DNA from 3 places in the Paenibacillus sp. MDMC362 genome. Region 2 is predicted to be linked to each of the others. Evidence: predicted binding sites of a transcription regulator. Region 2 holds the regulator's gene; each other region holds the start of a gene.
What was found. Region 2 encodes Rex, which represses fermentation and respiration genes when NADH is low (regulators of the CRP and FNR family bind a similar motif). Its sites were predicted from a motif close to TTGTGAAATATTTCACAA; they were not measured.
Positions count from the first base shown of each region.

Region 1: the regulator Rex is predicted to act here: its motif matches at 1,372-1,389, upstream of DP091_RS17920 (TorD/DmsD family molecular chaperone).
Region 3: the regulator Rex is predicted to act here: its motif matches at 1,778-1,795, upstream of DP091_RS18045 (formate/nitrite transporter family protein).

Region 1 covers NZ_QLYT01000035.1:36,124-39,409, forward strand. Annotated here, with positions in the region: gene DP091_RS17915 (efflux RND transporter permease subunit) at 1-406, shown strand, start outside; gene DP091_RS17920 (TorD/DmsD family molecular chaperone) at 484-1,161, opposite strand; gene moaA (GTP 3',8-cyclase MoaA) at 1,503-2,507, shown strand; gene mobA (molybdenum cofactor guanylyltransferase) at 2,655-3,286, opposite strand, start outside.
Region 2 covers NZ_QLYT01000008.1:36,985-40,270, forward strand. Annotated here, with positions in the region: gene DP091_RS02330 (cell wall elongation regulator TseB-like domain-containing protein) at 1-46, opposite strand, end outside; gene DP091_RS02335 (amidohydrolase) at 78-1,379, opposite strand; gene DP091_RS02340 (redox-sensing transcriptional repressor Rex) at 1,354-2,019, opposite strand; gene dinG (ATP-dependent DNA helicase DinG) at 2,081-3,286, opposite strand, start outside.
Region 3 covers NZ_QLYT01000035.1:69,866-73,151, forward strand. Annotated here, with positions in the region: gene DP091_RS18040 (APC family permease) at 1-655, shown strand, start outside; gene DP091_RS18045 (formate/nitrite transporter family protein) at 810-1,670, opposite strand; gene DP091_RS18050 (MFS transporter) at 2,003-3,250, opposite strand.

The DNA of each region.
Region 1 (3,286 bases), on a different contig from region 2:
GCCGTTCATTGTCATTGGAGCCATTATCGGCCTGCTTGTAACAGGCGAGACACTGAACGTGTCTGCACTCATGGGGGTACTCATGTTGATCGGTATCGTCGTGACCAATGCGATTGTATTGATCGACCGCGTAATCCATATGGAGCGCGAAGGCATGAGCACCCGCGAAGCCCTGCTTGAAGCCGGCGCTACCCGTCTTCGTCCAATTCTAATGACGGCACTCGCAACGATCGGCGCTCTCCTGCCACTCGTATTCGGTTGGGAGAACAGCGCAGGCATCATCTCGAAAGGACTTGGCATCACGGTTATCGGCGGTCTGATCAGCTCGACGCTGCTCACACTCGTGGTGGTACCTATCGTGTACGAGTTCCTGATGAAGTTCAGCAAGAAAAGAATCGAAGATTAATTAGAATATCAAAACCCCGGCTTCCTACATTAGGAAGCCGGGGCTTTTTTTGATGACTATGATATGGTCCTGGCTTGCTAATGCACCAGCACAGCTTCCCTGGAATGCTTCCACGTCTTCAGCATGTTCAGATCCTGTGCGAGGAACTCCTCGAGCAGACTGAACACCGACTGATAAAGCGGGCTTTCCGTGGAGCCTTTTAGATCCTTGCAGAGGGATGGCACCCATGACAACAGATGCTCCTCCAGAAACTTCTCTTGAACCTCCATCAATTGCAGCATGCTATGTTCACAATACGTATTGTTCAGCATACGGTCATGAAGCAGTGTCATAAACTCCAGTTCAATGGCTATATGATCGTCCGCTTCCCCGTGCAGTTTATTAAAGGCAACACCGACGGATGCATAACAATCAGCTAAATCCTGAGCACATCCATCCTTCGTGTAATGAGACTTTGCCGCCTGACGCTGTTTGGACTGCTGAAGCAATCGGCGGTATTCCGCCCCTTCATATTCGCAAATCCGAACCAATTCCTCAGGTGAACGTCCACATAAATAGATCATCAGGTCCGTAGCGGCCTTCGAACACTCCGCAGCCTTGCTAATTCCGCTTCCGCGGCTCCATTCCGCAATCATAGACAAGCTGGGCCAATTGCCCAAAAAATCGATAAGCAGCTCGTAGACCGTCCCCCGGTTTTCAAGCCATCTGTAACAAACGTCAGGCACCTCCAAAGTTTGAACAGGTGATATCGCCATATCGAACCTCCTATTGGTAACCTTTCTTGTTGGATGTGATATCCTTGACAGTATATCTTAGATGAACGTCTAATGAAAGCAGTTTGAAATGATTTCCGAAAATTTCGGAAAATTCAGGAAATTTTCGGAAATCTAGAATGTCACTACTCGCTTTCAAGGGGAGAAAGCTTTTGTCCACAGCTTCAATATACTGGATCCCGAAAGCGTTTTCTGTGATTCTTCTCACAAAAGAATGGCCGTTTTGCCGCAGCTTGTCCTGCCGGCATGACTCAAACGGTGCATTGACTCCCGTACGGGGAATCGCTACAATGTGACCATGCATGCTATAAAGGGGGATTTCCATGATCGAGCCGCTTAAAGATTCTTTCGGTCGGGTCCATGATTATATTCGTATCTCGGTGACGGATCGATGCAATCTTCGTTGTGTCTATTGTATGCCGGAAGAAGGGATGGAATTCCAACCTCCCGATCAGATTATGAGTTATGAAGAGATCGCAGCGATCATGCGCGTCCTTGCCCCTATGGGCGTCTCCAAAGTACGCCTTACCGGCGGCGAGCCGCTGGTACGCAAGGATTTGGAATCCTTGGTCCATATGATTGCTTCCATTGAAGGAATTCAAGATATATCCCTGACTACCAACGGGATCATGCTCCCCTCCAAAGCTCGCCTGCTTAAGGAAGCCGGACTTACCCGGATTAACATCAGCCTGGATTCGCTTCACGAGGATCGCTACGCGCGCATTACGCGCGGCGGTCAAGTGCGTAAAGTTCTGGAAGGCATTGAAGCCGCTTATGAAGCCGGGCTGGATCCCATCAAACTGAACATGGTTCTAATGAAGGGCTTCAACGAAGACGAAATTCGCGACTTTATCGCGCTGACGCTCGATCGTCCCCTACATGTCCGCTTTATCGAATACATGCCGATCGGGCAAGCATCCGACGCCTGGCGAGATTCGTATCTGCCGCTGAGCCGGGTATCCGAAGTGTGCCAGGAGGCGGGGTGGGCCATTCAGGAAGAGCAAGGGCCATCCGGCAACGGACCTTCACGAAATATGAAGGTGGTTGGAGCTACAGGAACCTTCGGTCTGATCCATCCGGTCAGCGATCATTTCTGCGATTCCTGCAACCGCCTCAGGCTGACGGCTGACGGGCACATCAAGGCTTGCCTGTACTGGTCCGACGAATTTAACGTGCGCCGCGTCGTCGATGATCCTTCCGCGGTGGCAAACCTGTTCCGCAAAGCGCTGGGTTCCAAACCGCTGAATCATGAAATGGCGCTCGCGCTCGAGAAAAAAATGCAAAGCCATACTCCCACCGTCCGGCGTATGTCACAGATCGGCGGATAAACCGTCGGCTGTGCCTATAATAGCCGTAGGTAGTCATATGGTTGATATTAAAATCCCCGCCAAGCATTTAGCTGGCGGGGTTATTTTTTTAGGATGAATGCCGTTTCGTCGGACTTTTACACACCTTTATTCAGCTATAAAACTCTGCTATCTTTCCTCAGCCAAGTCCGCATTCATCAGGCCGCCTGCTGCCTCGTATTCCCCAGGCGTGTTCATATTAAATAAAATTTTGCGCGGATCAAGGCCCGTAATTGCCTCTAATTGCTCCTCGTGCACGAAGACGGCATTCAGCTCCTTCACCCACTCGACCATGCGAAGTTGTCCCTTGGTCAGCCTGCGTTCAAGGTCTTCTACGATTTCTTTGCGATATGCCGCCAGCAGCGGATGCACCCTGCCTTCTACAACAGGAATTACAGCATCGGCTGTGAGCTGCTGATTCGCCAGATTCAGCAATCCCCGAAGGAAACGCTCATGGATATGGGGCATGTCGCACGCAGCAACCATATTCCATGTGCTTTGGGAGGACTTGAGCGCGGCATGAAGTCCCGCCATCGGGCCCTGACCGACATAAAAGTCGGGAACGCATTCCAGTCCAAGAAATTGATAAGACTCTGGGGTATTGGTGGACAGGATGACGCGGCCGCTAACCTCGTCAAGCGCCTGGACCGTTCGCTCGATCAAACTCATTCCCTGCATGGGCAGGAGCGCCTTGTTTCTTCCCATTCTCCGGGAGGCCCCGCCTGCAAGCACGATACCCGTCACCTGATCCGGCGAAAAGC
Region 2 (3,286 bases):
GCACGCCGGATACACTCAGCAATATCCACTTCGTTTTTTTCTTCAAATCCGTCTTCCTCGCTCCCCTTGATTATTCCCTAGAGGGTTGTAAGACGCTCAAAGGCACGCTGCGCTTCCCGGCGGATACGTTCCTCATCGAGAGTAAGACTCGCGCCATTCTTCACTACCTGCTTGCCGTCAACCCACACATGCTCAACATCCTTGGCACTGGCGGAGTAGATAGCATGAGAAATGTAATCCGTCTTCGGAAGGAAGTGCGCCTGATCCGTGTTCAGTGCGATCATATCTGCCTTCATGCCTACCGCAAGTGTACCAATATCCATAAGGAAGGCTGATTTGGCTCCATATTCTGTTCCCATTCGAAGGGCTTCGGATGCTGGAATCGCGGTTGGATCCCCGCTCACTCCTTTATGGATCAGTGCGGCCAGCCGCATCTCTTCAAACATATCCAGATTATTATTGCTGGCAGGTCCATCGGTACCCAAAGACACGGTGACCCCGGCTTTCAGCAGTGCAGGCACGCGAGCGATGCCGCTGGCAAGCTTCAAATTGCTGCCTGGATTATGCGAAACCATGACTTGATGTTTGGCCAAAGTTTCGATTTCCTCATCGGTCAGATGGACGGCATGAGCAAGCAGCGTTGGACGGGAGAACATGCCAAGCTTCTCTAGGTGAGCAACAGGCCGAAGTCCGTAGTCATTTACGTTCTGAGCTACTTCCGCTTCTGTTTCGGACATATGCGTATGCAAAGGCAAATTCAAATCATGCGAAACTTGCACGAATTTTTCGATGAAATCCGGCGGACATGTATACGGTGCATGCGGTGAGATCATCGTCGTAATTCTACCGTCAGCCTGACCGTGCCAGTCTTTCGCGAATGCAACCGCCTCATCCAGCTTCTGCTGCTGCACCTCAGGCGGACATAATCCGATGACGCCGCGTGTCAGAACGCCGCGCATGCCTGAGTCCTGCACTACCTTTGCAACCTGATCCATATGATCATACATATCCACAAATGTCGTGGTTCCGCCTTTGATCATCTCCAGCACGGAGAGGGAGGTTCCCCAGTATACATCGTCGGCCGTGAATTTGGCTTCCATCGGCCACATTTTTTCTTGAAGCCAAACCTGTAGTGCCAGATCGTCGCCATACCCGCGAAGAAGCGACATGGCCGCATGTCCGTGCGTGTTCACCAATCCAGGCAGGAAAAACAGATGGGTTCCGTCGATGATTTCTGTCCCCTCTTGAACAGTCGGCTCTTCTTCACCCAAGTAGGTGATCCGGTCGTTCTCCACGACCATATATCCGCGTAACACGGATCTTCCTTCCTCTAATACCGCAAACGTTCCGTTTTTAACCATCCACTTCGTTGTCGTCATGTGCTGCATCCTCCTTGCCGTTATCCAAATAATAGGCCAAACTCTGCAAATCCGTAGTAAAATCAGCCGTATGAATCCGGATATGGGATGGAGCTTTCAGGATAGTCGGCGCAAAATTCAGGATAGCCTCTATGCCTGCTGCGATAAGTTGATTCGCTACATTCTGCGCCTCAAAATCCGGAACGGTGATAATCCCGATACGAATGCCGTACTCATGGACCGTCTTCTCCAGCTCCTCCATTGGCTGTACGACCAAATTGTTAATTTTCATACCAACTTTGGGAGAATACGAATCGAAAACCGCCACAATCTTCATATTGTCCTTCAGAAATGCATTGTAATTCGATAATGCATGTCCAAGATTACCGGCCCCAATCAATGCAACATTGATCTTCTGGTCCAGCTTTAGAATCTGGCGAATTTTCTCGATCAGATAAGATACGTCATATCCGATCCCTTTCCGTCCAAAATCACCGAAATACGCTAGGTCCTTACGAATTTGAGCAGGATTGAGATCCAGTTTCTGCCCCAGTTCCTGGGAGGAAACCGTGGAGACCTCCCTTTTCTGAAGCTCATTCAAATAGCGCAAGTATACAGGTAATCTGCGGACCACGGCTTCCGAAATTTTTTCCGATTTCATGCATGCTCCCCCTAATAATAGGTTAATAACTACATTTGTTTGTGCTGTTAATGGTTTTACTTTATTCAGCTTGGTTCTCTATGCCTGCCTCTTCCTGCAGCCATTCCGAAATTCGGGGAACGATCCCCTCTGTCGGCATATGCTCCATCTTCGGTCCAGGCAAGGAATATAAGAAGTACTTCCCGTAATAGGATTCAATGACCCGAGTATCGTAGACGATGACAATCCCCTTATCCTGCGCGGTCCGTACCAGTCGGCCAAATCCCTGTTTGAAGCGAATGACCGCTTGCGGAACCGAAAGCTTCATGAACGGGTTCTTCTTCTGCTGCTGCAGAAGCTCGCTCTTGGCTTCGACCAGAGGGTGATTCGGCGGCTGGAACGGCAGCCGGACGATGGCAAGGCAGGTGAGCGCCTCACCGGGTATATCTACTCCTTCCCAGAAGGAGCTGGTGCCCAGCAGAACCGAAGCGCTGCTATCCTGGAATCTCCGGATTAACTTGGTACGGCTGGTTCCGTCCATCCCTTGTCCCAGTACCGTAATATCGCTGGATCCCAGCGCCTCCTTCAAGGGCTCATGCACCTGACGCAGCATGCGGTACGAGGTGAACAGGACAAGCATGCGACCGTGCGTCGCGATGGCCGTATCAGCCAATGACTGCACAAGTGTATTCACAAAGAGTGCATCCCCGACCGAGCCCTTCACGCTCGGAAAATCGCGCGGCACAACAAGGAGAGCCTGCTCCCTGTAATTAAACGGGGACGGCAGCAGGACCGTGTTCAGGTTGCCGTTGTCTGCCGCTTCCTGAAGACCCAAGTTCTCGATCATGAACTGAAACGATTTGTCCACCGACAAGGTCGCCGATGTCAGAATCACGCTTTGTTTTTTGTCAAAAAACAATTCCTTTAAGTGGGTGCTGACGTCGACAGGCACCGCATAAAGCTGCAGCGATTTGCCGCGGAAGTTGCCGTTCGCCTCCATCCAGTATACCGTGCCCTCATCGTTCAGGGACATGAAGGTCCTCAGGTCCTCGCGGTGTGCCGCCAGGTCCTTAAATAGACCCGATAGGTCTGTTAACAGACTGTCCGCGCTGTAGTCGTCCAGATCTTCCTTCATTTCGGCAATCAACTTGTCACCCTTGCGAACGACATCGCCCAGCGTCAGATGGATTTGATGCTCCAGCTCGGCCAGCGAATTCCAATCCTTCGGCTTCTTCAGCGGCGATAAGCGAAGCGAGAATTGACCGGCATCCCCCGGAGTCGCGTCTCC
Region 3 (3,286 bases), on a different contig from region 2:
GATGGTGAAGTGGATTCGCGAAAAGCCCGAAGGATGGGTCGTCAAGCTGATCATTAACACTACCGGCGCCTGTATCAGCTTTATCGTGACGATGATCTTCTTCTTTACGAAATTTGCCCAAGTGTGGACCGTCTTGATATTCCTGCCGCTGATCATTTGGCTGTTCACCCGAATCCACAAACATTACGAGGCCGTAGCAGACCAGCTGCGAATTACAACCTGTGAGCCTGTTAAACCGATTGAGGGAAATGTTATGATTCTGCCTGTGGCGGGAATCACGCATGTGGTGGAGAACTCGCTGAATTATGCCAAATCGCTGGGTGCAGGCCAAATTATCGCGGTGTACGTGCCGTTTGAGCGTGAGGACGAGGCGGCTTTCCAGGAAAAATGGAAAAAGTGGCAGCCGGACATCCGGCTGGTAACACTCCCCTCCCCTTACCGGAGCATCATTCAGCCGCTGACTAAATTCATCGATACCGTACAGCGCAAGGCAAGCGAATCCGACTACCAGGTTACCGTGGTCATCCCGCAGTTCATCCCCAAGAAGGGCTGGCATAACTTCCTGCACAATCAATCCAGTTTGCTCATCCGTGCACATTTGCTGTATCGGAGAGATGTGATTGTTACGACTGTGCCTTACCATTTAAAGAAATAGCGGGCTTGTTTCCTATTGTGCCTTGTACAAGAGTCCGCTCCGCCAACAACAACAAAAAAGCTGCGATCATCCGACCCTATCCCTTAGTGAGCGGTCGATCGCAGCTTTTTTTCTTAGCCTTTGCTTATCAGGCTTCGGGATAATAAAGCAACCTTTACGCAGAATGAACCTGTTGGGCAGGGCCGGTAGGCGGAGCAGAAGGCAGGGCAGCATCTTGTTCGCTGCGTGGAATGACCTCAACCTCATCATGCTTCTTCAAATATACGGTCCCGTAGGCAGCTCCAACAAACAACGCGCCTCCAACGAAATTGCCAAGCCAAACCGGAATGAAGTTTATGAAATACGCACCCCAGCTGTAATACCCTTCAAATATTGCGGCCGGAATGAGGAACATGTTGGCCACCACGTGCTGAAAGCCGATGGCTACAAACGCCATCGTCGGAAACCAGATCCCGAGAATTTTGCCACTCATCTGGTCCGATCCGTAGGACAGCCACACGGCGAGCGCTACGAGCCAGTTGCAGCCGATGCCCGACAAGAAGGCCTGCAGAAAGCTGTCATCCAGCTTGTGTCCCGCCATATCCACCAGCTTCTCCAAATAAACGCCGCTGCCTGTCAGACCGGTCACATGACCGAAGAAGTAAGCGACGAACAACGCCCCCGCCATATTGCTTACCGTGACGAGAGCCAAATTCCGTATCATCTCCTTCGTGGAAATCCGCTTCTTGAATCTGGCCAGGGACACGGCCATCATATTACCCGTCAGCAGCTCTCCGCCTGCAAGCAATACAAGAATTAGTCCGACAGGAAATATCGCCGCGCCTATAAAACCGGCAATGCCTCCCCAAGCCTCAGACGCACCGGCAATTACGCGAATATCCAGCAAAAAGCCGAGCGCGATAAAAGCACCCGCCAAAAATCCTAGTATCATTACGTTCATAACGGAGGTATGTGCTTTTTTCACCCCGTTCTCCACGGTGATCTCCGCAATGCGATCAGGCTTGTAATAGGCCATGTCCGTTCCCCCAGTTCTCCCTTTTTCCGTCCTGAAAATCTCTCGAATGCAGCTTCTGATGTTTCTGTTACATTTACCCATATTGTACCGCAGCTGCCAATGCAAGTACGTGAATTATATCACGACCTTGCGCAGAATCGGACATCCTTGTGTCCTTGCTGCCCTGAACTCGTGTAGAATCGATCAATCTCTCGATCCGAGCCTGAGGTACATATAAAAATAGCGGTGCCCGGAGATTATCCCGACACCGCCCGGTTGGTGCTTTTACCAACCCTCTCTTTTATATCAGCAAGCCTATGCCAATCTGCCAGCAACAAGTTCTAACCACTATCCTATGCCTCGGCGGCAGTCTCTACTCTAACAGGCGTTTCCTTTTCCTGAGCCGGAACGTTCGAGATCGGAAGCTTCATGCTAATCAAGGACGACAGCAGGAAGAGCGCACCTGCCGTAAAATACACGATCACAATGGAGGTTGCCGACATATACCATCCCGTAAACCCGGAGCCGATGAGCAGCATGCCGGTAAACATCGGCGTCATCACGCCATTCAGCCGACCGATGAATTTCTCTTCCACCTGCTGCATCATCACGGCCATCAGGACCGTCTGTGCCATCGCCATCAGCACCCCGGTTGCGAAGCGCATCGCGCCGGTCAGGATCGGCCACTGTGACAACACCTCGACAAAGGTCGAGAGGCCAAGGAAGGCAAGCCCGGCGAACAACAAGTAGTTGCCTTTCACTCTCCCCGCAATGACAGCAGCCAGCACGCCGCCTATTAACATGCCTAGGCCCTCCAGCGCGGTGAACCACTGAACGCTGGACATTGCCAGCTGTAAGCGCTCCGTGATGACAAAGATATCAAGCGGCTGAACAAGTCCGCTGCCCAGTGCCAATAAAACGTAGACGACCAGCAGCACCTTCAACAGCCGGCTGGAACCGATGTAAGTGAAGCCCGCCTTCATATCCTTCATAAAGGAACCGGTCGATTCCGAATGGTTAGAGGGTTCATCCACACTGGAAGGAAGAAACGCTAGCACGATCGCCGAAGCGCCGAATAGAACCAACAAGCTGATTAAAGACGCCTGCAATCCAAAAGCTTGATAAAGCGTCGTACCGACCATCGGTCCCAAAATGATAAACAGCGACATCGAGGTCTGGGACAAAGCCGTGGCCGCAGGCACATGCTCATCCGGCAAGCAGCGCTTGATGAGTTTCATGGACGATGGCTGCGAGAATTGAGATACAACAGCCGAGACCAGGGTCACCGCAAATACGGCCTGCCAGTATCCCGCATACACAACGAACAGGATAAGCAATATGGATAAAAAGCTTAGAATGTCCCCCCAGATCATCGTTCGCTTGGGGCGCCAACGGTCCGCCAGCACGCCGCCAATCATGGAGATCACAAAGATCGGCGCGTATTCAATTACGGTAAGCAGCGATACGGCGACCGGATCATGGTTGCTCTTCTCCATAATGAAGAACAACAATGCCATGTTGCGGATCCAGATCCCGATATTTTGCATGAAATCCGAAACCATCAGCAGCACGAACGCGCGGTTGCCAAACAAATGCCTCATATTATATCCCCCTTTTGAAAACCGACTATTCGGTTT